3 regions of the Bacillus sp. N6 genome follow, and region 2 is predicted to be linked to each of the others. Evidence: riboswitches for the same ligand, from Rfam matches in the RefSeq annotation. Region 2 holds a riboswitch; each other region holds the start of a gene.
The links. Region 2 has a riboswitch for magnesium ahead of ACUXVC_RS12655 (FtsW/RodA/SpoVE family cell cycle protein). Riboswitches for the same ligand answer to the same signal wherever they lie in the genome.
Positions count from the first base shown of each region.

Region 1 (4,294 bases), 940 kb from region 2:
CTTCTTCCTTTTTCTTCTACTTTATCATGCCATCCTATATAATAGGAATAGAATTTAAAAAGGGGAGTGCGAAGGTGACAAAAACGAAATGGCTAGTAGGTGGTGTCGTAACATCTTTAATGACTGGCACTTTATTTGGCTGCGCACAAGATCTTCCCCCAAAACCGAATGATAATAGTTGTTCTGATTGGGATTGGGATGATGAACTTGGGGTATGGCAGTGTGATGATAGTAGTTCAGGTTATCGTGGGCATTATTTCTATGGTGGGCGATACTATCAAAATAAGTCCACCTTTAAAAATTCATCGGCGTTTAAATCGTATCAATCGTCTGCTGAATTTAAAGGTGGAATTGGAAGCGGTTCAAAGGGAGGATTTGGGGGCTAAAATATGTCGCAATACATAAGAAATCGAAAAGAATTTTATTTAAAATATCCGAATTTTTGGTCGGATTTATATGAATGTGAGTATAGTTTGTTTCATGTTTTTTCTATAACAAATCAGACTTTGGACCAATTACACTTAGCGACTGAACGAATGGGGAAAATATTTTTTAAGACTGCTAGACTGCTGCGTAATTTAAGTGACGAACAGCTTCTAGATCTTGGCTTTCCATCCGCGAGTTTATCATTCATTAGAATGAAAGGGCTTTATCCTGAATCTGTAATTTCGCGATTTGATTTTGCTGTAACAGAGGATAATAAAATCAAAATGCTTGAGTTTAATAGTGATACACCAACTTTTATTGTGGAATGTTTTCGAATGAATGGGAAAGTATGTGAAAATCTAGGCTATGATGATCCAAACTCGGATCAAGAACGATTGCTATCTTCTGGTGTAACGAAAGCAGTAATGGAAGCGACAAAGGGATTAGATAATCCAAATGTTGTTTTTACAGCGCATCATGAACATATCGAGGATTGGAATACCACTATGTATTTAAGTCAGCTATGCCATGTTGAAAATAAAGTAGTGCCAATGTCAGAACTTAGAATTACAAAGGATGCTCTAGTCGATAAAGATGGGGCGAAGATTGATGTTTTATATCGCCAAACATATCCGATAGAAGATTTAATTGAGGATCAAGATCCTGAAACAGGAGATTTGGTAGGTGTGGAACTGTTACAACTTGTAAAAGCCGGAAAGCTTTTTATAATAAATCCTTTGTCAGCATTTTTACTTCAGCCAAAATCAATTCAGTGTCTTATTTGGGGGTTAGCAGAAGAAGAGGTCTTTTATACAAATGAGGAACAACAGTGGATTAAAGAATATATGTTACCTACATATTTAGAACCAGATTTATTTTTAGGAAAAGGTTCTTTCGTTCAAAAACCTTCATTTGGGAGAGAAGGAGATACAATTACGATTCGCGATAAAGACGAAAATATTATGCTTCAAAATGCATACGAAACGTATAAAGCGTCACTGCCGATATTTCAAAAGTATACCGAACTGCCAGTCGTATCCTTGGAAACAGAAAAAGGGATCGAGAAACTGTCATATGTGTTTGGTTCGTTTTTAATTGCTGGAAAAGCGAGTAGTATCGGTATTCGTGCGGGAGAAAAGATTACAGGAAATGAATCGTACTATTTACCGGTAGGTATAAAAAGGAGGGGGAAAAATGATTAATTTTTTATTATATTTAGCAGTAACACTCGGCCTTTTATGTATAGGTCTGTTCTTGATGGAAGTGACAACGAAAGTAAAGGAATTTAAGTTAATGGCTCAAGGAAATAAGGCGGTAAGCTATGTGCTTGGAGGACGATTACTTGGGTTAGCTGTTGTTTTATATTCGACAGCAGCTAATTCAATTTCACTTCTTGATATGATTTCGTGGGGAGCAGTTGGGATTTTGGCTCAAATTATCGTCTTTTATTTAGCTGAGTGGCTTACACCACGCTTTAATATAAACAAAAGTCTCGAAGAAGATAATCAAGCAGTCGGTCTTTTTCTTATGTTTTTATCGCTTTCGATTGGGATTGTAATCGCTGGTTGTATAACTTATTAAAAACTTTACGTTTAAACGTAAAGTTTTTAATTTTATCCCGCTATTTGCCGGGCAGCCCGATTGGTGAGGGCTAATAATCAGTGGGGGATGAACAAAACCCCCACTGATTAAAGTTTCACTTTATATACGTTAGTTTGCCATACCTTTTGAAAAAATTGTAGGCTACGGTTGACATCTATTTTAAATAAGAGTAACATTTTCAATGTAATGAAAATAAGTCTCTGTTAGGTGAGGCTCCTGTATAGAGAAATGCTACTGCCCAAAAATGTCGAGAGACGCCAATGGGTCAACAGGAATGATCGAATTAAGGTTTTTCTTAACGTAGCTGGTAATGTACCTATGCTATACAGTGCTAAAACTCGGCGAGGGAGAGGTCCGTAGATTTCTAATTATATTAGAAATCGTTTATTTGTGTATGTAATGGCCACTACTCTCTTAAGGGTAGGGGTCTTTTTTGTTACCAAGCTATGAGTAATTTCATAGTATAAACTATAAAATTAAACGAGGAGGTGAGGAGCATGTCAAATTCTGACTCGGTTCCGTTACCCATATACTTCAAATCAAAAATATATGATGTAGGCAGGAAACGATTTGTTCCTCCCTCTATATTTATCACAATGTAGCGTTTATAAAGCGCTAGACACTTTCACAGTAAAGTGGATAAATTGAGAAACAAAGCGTTTCTTCCTATGTTGTAAAGGAGGAGACGATAATATGTTATATGCAAACAAAACTGTGGGTAACACGTCATATAAACTAAATAAAAAATCAATAAAAGAACAAACAATGCTCCAAAAAAATAAAGATTTATTAATTGAAATTGCAACAAGAGATGTAAAATCTGTATTTGCATATTTTAAAACAACAAGAGACGGACTATCAATGAAAGAGGCGCAAAAACGTATTCAAGTATATGGCCGAAATGAACTAACTTCAAAAAGAGCAATTCTTGCAGAAGTAATGATGAAGCTTGGTGGCATGATTCCAGGTTTTTCAAAACAACGTGTGTGTGATGAATTACAACGTGAAACGATTACTGTATCTAGAGTAGAATGTTCTAGTAGTACAGGGCTAAATAGTGAACTGAAAATGATGGAGATACCAGTGCAAGAACTTGTACCTGGAGATATGATTTTTCTTTCGGCTGGAGATGCTGTGCCAGCTGATGTACGTATTATTTATGCAGATGATTTATTAGTGAATGAGTCTGTGTTAACGGGAAACGAAGCGAGTATAGAGAAGTTTGAAAGCTGCTATCACCTTGAACGTAAACGATTTATTCCATTAAAACGGATGAAAGATTATAATCCACTTGAGCTTGAAAATGTATGTTTTAAAGGTTCACATATCGTTAGTGGAAGTGCAAAGGCTGTCGTTGTTTCTACTGGAAAAAATACGTATTCAGGCATATTGCATACTTGTTGTAGTAGAACGTCTTAATGTGTTAATGGTGCTAAATATACAAAAACAATGTATAATAGACAAAGTTGAGCAAAAACGTAGAATGGTAATCTATTTATATAACCTTACGTGATAACGTGAGGTTATTATTTTTTTAATAGGAGAGGAATTATGAAAAAAGTATTATTAGTTGATGGTATGGCACTATTATTTCGTGCTTTTTACGCAACAAGTGTCTACGGACAATTTATGAAACGACAAGATGGAACCCCTACGAATGGGATTCATGGTTATATGAAACACTTGTTAACAGCTACGCAAGCGATTGAACCAACACATATCGTTACATGCTGGGATATGGGAAGTACGACATTTAGAACAGAATCGTTCTCGAATTATAAAGCAAATCGTGCAGCGCCACCAGAAGAATTAATTCCTCAATTTGATTTAGTGCAAGAAATGACTGCGAAATTATCCATTCCAGTTATCGGTATGAAAGGCTACGAAGCGGACGATTGTATCGGTACGCTTGCAAAACAATACTGCAATGAAGCTGAAGTTTATATTTTAACTGGTGATACAGATTTACTTCAACTTGTTGATAAGAACGTTACAGTTATGCTTCTGCGTAAAGGAATTGGAAATTACGAATATTACACACCGGAGAAAATCATGGAAGAAAAAGGTGTAGAGCCGTGGCAAATCGTCCATGCAAAAGCTTTCATGGGAGATACAAGTGATAATTATCCAGGTGTAAAAGGTATCGGTGAAAAAACAGCGTATAAGCTTATTCAAGAGCACGGAACAGTATCCGCTGTACTAGAAAATGTAGAATCATTAACAAAAGCGCAGCGTACGAAGATTGAAAGTGATTTAGAGAACTTAA
Region 1 covers NZ_CM127843.1:1,525,258-1,529,551, forward strand. Annotated here, with positions in the region: gene ACUXVC_RS07990 (hypothetical protein) at 75-386, shown strand; gene ACUXVC_RS07995 (glutathionylspermidine synthase family protein) at 390-1,628, shown strand; gene ACUXVC_RS08000 (DUF350 domain-containing protein) at 1,621-2,007, shown strand; M-box (ykoK) riboswitch at 2,221-2,386, shown strand; gene ACUXVC_RS08005 (P-type ATPase) at 2,722-3,447, shown strand; gene ACUXVC_RS08010 (5'-3' exonuclease) at 3,580-4,294, shown strand, end outside.
Region 1: it holds a riboswitch for magnesium, as region 2 does, so the genes downstream of both, ACUXVC_RS08005 (P-type ATPase) here and ACUXVC_RS12655 (FtsW/RodA/SpoVE family cell cycle protein) in region 2, are expected to answer to the same signal.

Region 2 (4,294 bases):
TTTTCTAAACTGAACTTGAGCCATATCTGCATGAACATGGGCCTCCATTTTTAAAGCTTCTGGTATAGGTCTAGGATGTTGACTTTCTACAATAATTTGATCCTCTTTTAGTACTCTTAAACTAAATTTAGCTAAAATTTGGTCTAGTAAAGGGAAGTACTTTAAAAATGTCCTTCCGGTATATCCCATAATTAATGTCTCTTCTTCATCAATTGGTGTAAACGTAATGTACTGAATAAATGACTCATTCTCCTGTTTGCCACTGTGAAGCATCCACTGATGTGGGAATTTGTATTCAAGGTAAGCATTACCATTTGAGAATATAAACTGATCCAGTGTTCCCTCCAGCTTATAATTGGTTGATTCGGCTTTTGTTTTTCTACCAATCGTTTTTTTATGTACATAAGCAAGATGAGCAATATCCAGCACAGATTCGATTGATCGAGTAAGGTGTGCATTCCAAGTTGCGTGGAAGAAAGAGAGTTTAAAAGGAGTGTTCTCCATTACATGAAAAGTTTTCCATTCAGGTGGAGTTTCCTCACTATCAGGGTATATCCAAATCAACCCAATCTTTTCTTTTACAGGGTATGAGAAGGTATGAGCAAATTTCGGGATAGGTTTATTGGGTTGGGATGGAATTCTTACACAAGTACCACAACTATCGAACTCCCAACCATGGTAGGGACAGACTAGTTTACCATTTACTACTTGTCCCAGTGATAAGTCAGCGCCACGATGAGGGCAGTAAGGTGATAGAGCCTGAACTTCGCCTTTTTCATCCCGATATAATACAAAATCTTTGCCAGTAACTCTTTTTTTTACTGGAATCTTTTTTATATCTTTTGCATAACTCACAGCATACCAATTACGTGGGAATACTCTATTTATATTTAGAGTCATTTATTTTCTCCTTCTTTTTTATTCACCTAGTAGATATTAGTGGTGTCTACTGTATACTGTCTATTCTATGCTATAAAATATTTTAAATGTTCGTCTAAAATTAATAAATCTACAGTTTAATCAAATCATTATGAAAGCCTGTATAATCTCTCTAAATGTAACAAAAATGACTATAGTACAATAGATTTTAAAAAGGAGAAAGTCTTATTTTATTGAAAATTGAGATATTAAGCAATATTCCTATTGCTATTAAATTGACCATTAAAGAACTTCCACCAAAACTTACAAATGGAAATGGAGTACCTGTAAGAGGAAATAGTCCCGTAATACCACCTAAATTTACAACTGATTGCATACCAATCATACATCCTATACCAATTGCTATAAAACTGCCGAATGGATCTGCACATAATTGTGCAATTTTTAAGGAGCGAAGTACCATAGTCAAAACTCCAACCAATAGAATAAATACACCAATAAATCCTAGTTCTTCAGAAACTATTGCCATTATAAAATCAGTGTGTGGTTCTGGAAGATAACCTGTTTTTTGTATGCTATTTCCAAATCCACGACCAGTGCTTCCTCCAGAGCCAATGGCAATAAAAGAGTTTACAAGCTGGTATCCATTTCCTTGCGCATCAAGAAAGGGATTGAAAATCGTAGTAATACGTGTCTTTTGAACTGCTGATAAACTATATTGAATCAAATAATATAAAATAGGTAACCATAAAATAGAACCGATGGTAGTTCTTTTGATTAGTAGATTTATATTTATTCCTGAACAAAGAAATATGCTAAAACCTATACCTAATATTAAAAGTGCAGATCCTAAATTTGGTTGTTTAAAGATAAGAAAAAAAATTGTAGCTAAAAAAAATAAAAGTTTTCCGATACCACGCCAGTTATTTTTAGCTTGTTCTTGTCGCAATGCAAAAAAACGGGCTGTTACAAGGATTGTTCCTAATTTAAGAAATTCAGCTGGCTGTATTCCAAAGATCCATGATTGAGCATTATTTACCACTTTTCCTTTCCATAAAACCATAATTAATAAAAAAATCCCCCCAACCATAATACAGATTGAGACTATTCGTTTTTTCCATATTTCATATGGGAGTAAAGCACAAATTATTAATCCTATTGTTCCTAAAAGTAGCTTTGTTAATTGAGAATCAACAAAATGCCTACTGTTATAACCGTAATGTTGGACAGCGACAATGGAGCTTGCACTATACATCATGATAATACCTAAAGTACATGTTATGAATAGAGGAAGGAGCAATAGATAATCGAGTTTTAATATTTTTTTCATTTTAATATCCTCCTGATTTAAAACAAAACATAATATTACATTACATTTGCTAATGAATAGAATCTTGTTCTCGTCAATTACTAAATATGACTTTTGTTTAGAAAGATTCTATCACTTATTCCCTGTTTTTTACGCAAAAATCCCCCTAGTATGTAACTAGAGGGATTCAAAATGGCATGACTAAATAAGGCTTTTCTCCCCCTAGTAGAGCTTTGGCACTATACAACGTAAAGTAATGAAAATTCATTACTTAGCTATCTTAAGAAGAGCCTTAATCCGACAATTCCTGTTCTACCCATTGGCGTCTTTCGACATTTTTGGGCAATAGCCTGTGTTTGCATAGGAGCCTCACCTAACAGGTTAAGCAACATAAATTTTATGTATTTGTTTCGTGTAGCAAGCATAAATATATTTTTTTTGCTTGTCAAGCAACCGTATTTCTAATTTTATCTGTTTTATTGCTTTATAGTCCTTTGAGAAATGATATGAGAAAATGTATGTAATCATTCTGTATAAGTACATATTTTTGACTTTAGTGTATAGTTTGATTGAGTAGTTTAACCATATAAATTTGATAAACCGTAAAGAAGATTTTAATCATAAAAGAAGATTTGTTAAGAATATTCTTTTAATATACAGAATGACTAATTATTCATCCTCTGTTATAAAGTTGGAATTTGATTGAAAACAATAAGTTTCATATGTTTCATAACGTTTCTTCGAATTAAATCTATTTAAATTCTATGTTTTTTAAGGAGAATTTTAAATTTATAATAAAATATAATTTCATTTTCTATAAAAGATTTTTTATGAATGGATTTGAAAGTCAGTTGACAAATATTAAATTCTGGTTTAAATTTTGAAGTAATTCAATAAACTTTGTTAGGTGAGGCTCCTGTATAGAGAAACGCTGCTGCCCAAAAATGTCGAGAGACGCCAATGGGTCAACAGGAACGGTCGGATTAAGGCCCTTCTTAATGTAGCTGGTTATAAAAACCTATGCTATACAGTGCTAAAACTCAACGAGGGAGTGGTATACGATTTGATAGAAAGGCACCTCTGAGATTTTGGCAGAGCTGTCTTAATAATCATTTATTTGTATTGTAAAAAACCTTTACTCCTTTTTGAGTAAAGGTTTTTCTGTTTAATGTTATTTGTTTTATCTTGTCTATATTCAAAAAGGAGGTAATTCTAAATAATGGATTGATTGCAATGTAACTATTATTGCTCTAATAAAAAATTTAAGACAGATAAAATAAAACAAAACCACTCATGAAACTCTAGAGTCTCCCTTAGCAATATGAGGAGGAGTTAACATGAAGAAATTATTAAAAGAATTACTTGTAACCAAAAATAATTTGGATGCAGAGAAAGTTTTACGTCTTCCGTCGTATGATGTTGCGCAAGAAGTAAAAAGATTTTCAATTGAAGATCAAATCATATTGCTAAATACGATTCCCGTATTAAAAAGCTCTAAAATTCTTCAATATATGAGTGCAGAAGAAAAATATAATATCTTAATTCACTTATCTGAAAACAAAGCTAAAAAGTTACTAAATTTACAACCGATTGATGAATTAGTAGATTTACTTCTAGCGGTTCATCCTGAAAAACAAGCTAAATTAATGGCGTATCTAGACAAAATTACAAAACATAACGTAAAAAAATTGATGAATTTCAAACCTGAAACGGCAGGAAGTCTTATCACAAGTGATTTTGTTGCAGTTAGAGGAAATTGGTCAGTAAAAATGACATTGAAGTACATTAGGGAACATTCTGAAAATGTAGAATCAATATCTTATAGTTATGTTCTAGATAGTCATGGTTATCTTGAGGGAATCGTTTCCATACATGAGTTATTACTAGCAGCAGATGAAGAGATATTATCTACTATTATGATTCAAGAGGTAATTTCAGTACAAGCTGAAGTTGACCAGCAAGAAGTTGTAAAAAAGCTACTGAATTATAATTTAGCAGCAATACCTGTGACAACAGCAAATAATAAAATGATTGGTATTATCACTTTTGATGACGTAATGAATGTTATGGAAGCAGAAGCTACAGAAGATATTCAAAAGTTAGGCG
Region 2 covers NZ_CM127843.1:2,466,533-2,470,826, forward strand. Annotated here, with positions in the region: gene ACUXVC_RS12650 (aromatic ring-hydroxylating oxygenase subunit alpha) at 1-900, opposite strand, end outside; gene ACUXVC_RS12655 (FtsW/RodA/SpoVE family cell cycle protein) at 1,088-2,209, opposite strand; M-box (ykoK) riboswitch at 2,400-2,576, opposite strand; M-box (ykoK) riboswitch at 3,081-3,246, shown strand; gene mgtE (magnesium transporter) at 3,526-4,294, shown strand, end outside.

Region 3 (4,294 bases), 1.6 Mb from region 2:
TTACAAAATTATTATTTTTCTACTGGGAATGATTTCAAATCTGTCGCTATTTCTGTATTAGAAAACAACTCTCTTGCCTCTTTCAATAATTCCTTATATGTATCTCCTTGATAGCGAGAACTAATGTGAGTTAAGATTAATCGCTTCGCATTTGCCTGAAGTGCAATGCTCGCAGCTTGCTTAGATGTGGAATGAAAATAATCATGCGCTTGTTGCTCATCTTCTGCCGCGAAAGTCGCTTCATGGACAAGTACATCTGCATCTTGCGCAAGCTCCCTACTCGCTTCGCAATATCGCGTATCACCTAAGATAGTAATAATTCTTCCTTTTTGAGGTGGGCCGATAAACTCATTTCCATTTAATATCGTGCCATCCTCTAATTCAACTACTTCTCCATCCTTTAAACGTTTAAAGATTGGACCTGGTTTCACACCCATCTCAAGCAACTTATCAACTAAAAGAGCACCTTGTATATCTTTCTCTACAATACGATATCCAAAACATTCTATACCGTGTGACAATCTTTTCGTTTCTACATAAAATTCATTATCTTCAAATACGGTACCTTCTTCTGTTATCTCCACAACTTCAAGTGGATATTTCACATGTGTCGTACTTACCGATAATGCCACTTCAATAAATTGTTTAATTCCTTTCGGTCCATACACCGTTAAAGGCGTAGTTCCTCCTTGAAATGAACGGCTACCTAATAAACCAGGCAATCCAAAAATATGATCGCCATGTAAATGCGTAATAAATATTTTTTCAATGCGGCGCGGACGTACAGATGTATGTAATATTTGATGTTGCGTGGCCTCGCCACAATCAAATAACCAAGTTTGTCCTCGTTCTTCTAACAATTGTAAAGCAATTGCTGAAACGTTCCTTCCTTTTGAAGGAACACCTGCACCAGTTCCTAAAAATACAAATTCCACTTTCTTTCCTCCAGCTCTAAATATACTCTATCTCTCATCTTACGGAATGTTATTTCAAATGGCAAATTGAATTTACATAACCAATCATCTAGACAACTATATAACACGAACGTTATACTTAAAAAATTTAGCAATCGTTCGTGTTTTGTGTTAAAATGATTATACTACATTTTAAGGGAGCGTTTTATTATGAAAGAAGTATTTCGTTTACAAACTGATTTTTCATCTTCATTTGATCGCTGGGTAAGTTCTTTCGTGTCTGATCACCCAGCACAATTAGAATGGACAACTTTAAAGGAATTAATCCATGAATATACAACATCACATACAAATGATACGTTACCAGCATATATTTCTTCAGCTTTAACATATTACGCCCAACGCGTTTCAACTACAAACAGTTCAGAGATTGTTATTTTTGAAAACCCTACAATCTCGTAATCTATAATAAAAAAGCACTGGTTACAGTGCTTTTTTATTTATACTTATTTAGCAAATGATTATATTCCGTCCAAAAGTCTGTATACATACTTTGATCAAACTCATCTAAAATTATCTTTTCACTTGATTTATTGAATAATTCTTTTGCTTGTAGCGCAAAAGAAACAATTTGTTTTCTATATTCATTTTCATTTACTTCTATATGAAGCCCTTCATAGTATATAGCCTTTTGATCAGTAGAAATAACCTTGACAAAATCCTTTAAAACCACATTTTCACCTATATGGTTTATAGTCCAATGAATTAAAATTGGGCATCCTAACATGAGCATAGTGCCACATCCGTGCAAAATAAGCCCCTCTTCATTTTCAATATCACAAATATATTCTTTATCTAAAGTTCGTAACAGAGCTAAAGCTGATTCACTTATTCCCCATTCCTCATCCATACCTGTTTGTGTAATAATCGTTCCATCCACATTTAAATAAATTTCCCCGTGAGAACATAAATCTTCCTGCTCATTAAACAACCACTTTTGATTCTCAATATTTATAATAAAATTTTGTGGTACCATTACAAATTCCCCTTTTATAAAAATATTTATTTTCCACATTATTTATAATTAATATCATGCATTTCATCCCATATATCTATTATAAATCCATTTAATATTTTAAAAACACAGATAAAAAAGATATTGACACTACGATTTTACAGTGCTAACATTCAACATGTAATTGAATATGGTCTCTGTTAGGTGAGGCTCCTGTATAGAGAAACGCTGCTGCCCAAAAATGTCGAGAGACGCCAATGGGTCAACAGGAAAGGTCGGAATGAAGGCCTTTTTTAACGTAGCTGGTTTCAGTACCTATGCTATACAGTGCTAAAACTCAACGAGGGAGAGGTGCATGTATTTTGTCATACACAAAAACTGTTTTTATTTATGTCTACTAGCAGTCTTTGTTGTGGACTCTTTTAACTGCGAATTCAGACCTTTACTCGTTTTGAGTAAAGGTCTTTTTACGTCTATATGCACCTTACTATGAAACAAACATAGCATATTCAGAAACTACTAAATTGTACGGAGGTGAGGAACAGTTGGCAATTGATGATTCGGCCCAGATACCCATACGTTTTACATTCATATTTCATCATGTAGGTAGGAAAGAAACTGTTCCTCACCATTTCAAATAGTTAGGTAACAGATTGTTTCCTCCTTCATGACAGAGGAGGAACTACCGATGTTTAATTTACAAAGACAAGAAACAAAGCATGCTTATGAGCAAGATAGCATGAAAACAAATAACGAATTATTAGTGGAGGTTGCAACACAAGATATAAGCTCTGCGTTAAAACTTTTAGAAACATCTCAAGATGGATTATCTAAACAAGAAGCGTCTCGTAGACTTTCTTTATATGGCCCGAACGAAATAGCTCATAATAAAATGGCACCGTGGTACATTCAGCTTCTGTTAGCATTTAAAAATCCATTTATTTTCGTTTTATTAGCTCTTGGAGCACTCTCCTTTTTCACGGATGATATGCAAGGAACAATTGTCGTATCTGTAATGGTCCTACTTAGTGCAACGATTCGGTTTTCCCAAGAATTTCGTTCTCAAAAAGCTGCCGATAAATTAAAAGCTATGGTTCGAACAACTGCGAGCGTATTTAGAATAAATGGATTTGTACATGAAATAAAAAATGTAACGAATTTAAATCGAAATTACACAACAGAAATTCCAATTGAGGAACTTGTACCTGGCGATATTATTTCCCTTTCAGCAGGTGATATCGTTCCAGCCGATGTGCGTGTTGTATCCGCTAAAGATTTATTTGTTAATCAATCTTCTTTGACAGGGGAAGCACTTCCTATAGAAAAATACGAACACTGCTACCATACAGAAAATAAGCATATCTTACCGAAAAACATGAAAAAAAATTACAATCCACTCGATATGGAAAACCTTTGCTTCATGGGAACAAATATTGTAAGTGGTAGCGCAAAAGCTGTTGTCATCTCAACAAGTACCGATACGTATTTCGGCTCTTTAGCAAATAAGGTAATCGGAAAGCGGGTAGAAACAAGCTTTGATAAAGGTGTAAACAAAGTAAGCTGGCTCTTAATTACATTCATGCTTATTATGGCGCCTATTGTCCTTCTCATTAACGGATTCACAAAAGGAGATTGGCAAGAAGCTTTCTTCTTCGCTATTGCCGTGGCTGTTGGCCTTACACCTGAAATGTTGCCAATGATTGTAACTGCTAATTTAGCTAAAGGTGCCGTTAACATGTCTAAACAAAAAGTAATTGTGAAGCAACTAAATTCTATTCAAAACTTAGGTGCTATGAATATTCTTTGTACAGATAAAACCGGAACTTTAACAGAAGATAACATTATCCTTGTTCGTCACTTAGATCCTAATGGAAATAAATGCAATCGCGTCTTGCAATTTGCCTATTTAAATAGTTTCTATCAAACTGGATTGAAAAACTTAATAGATAAAGCTGTTATTAAGCATACAGAGGAAAACAATACATTTGACCCATCAGCTTTTCAAAAGCTAGATGAAATTCCATTCGATTTCGCCCGCCGGCGTATGTCAGTCATCGTAAAAGATATTTCAGGTGAACATACAATGGTTTGTAAAGGTGCCGTAGAAGAAATTTTATCAATTTGCAACTACACTGAAGTGGATAAAAAAATCGTTACACTCACTGAGGAAATACGCTCAAATGTCAAAAAACTAAGCGAGACATTGAATAGTGAAGGTATGCGGGTTATTGCTGTGGCTTATAAAAAAGATAGAAACATAAATGATAAAGAGTACGCAGTAAAAGACGAAACTGATATGATTCTCGCTGGATATATCGGCTTTTTAGATCCCCCGAAACCATCTGCAGCAGCTGCAATTCAAGCA
Region 3 covers NZ_CM127843.1:4,068,533-4,072,826, forward strand. Annotated here, with positions in the region: gene rnz (ribonuclease Z) at 12-935, opposite strand; gene ACUXVC_RS20850 (DUF3932 family protein) at 1,125-1,376, shown strand; gene ACUXVC_RS20855 (hypothetical protein) at 1,411-1,950, opposite strand; M-box (ykoK) riboswitch at 2,119-2,286, shown strand; gene mgtA (magnesium-translocating P-type ATPase) at 2,618-4,294, shown strand, end outside.
Region 3: it holds a riboswitch for magnesium, as region 2 does, so the genes downstream of both, mgtA (magnesium-translocating P-type ATPase) here and ACUXVC_RS12655 (FtsW/RodA/SpoVE family cell cycle protein) in region 2, are expected to answer to the same signal.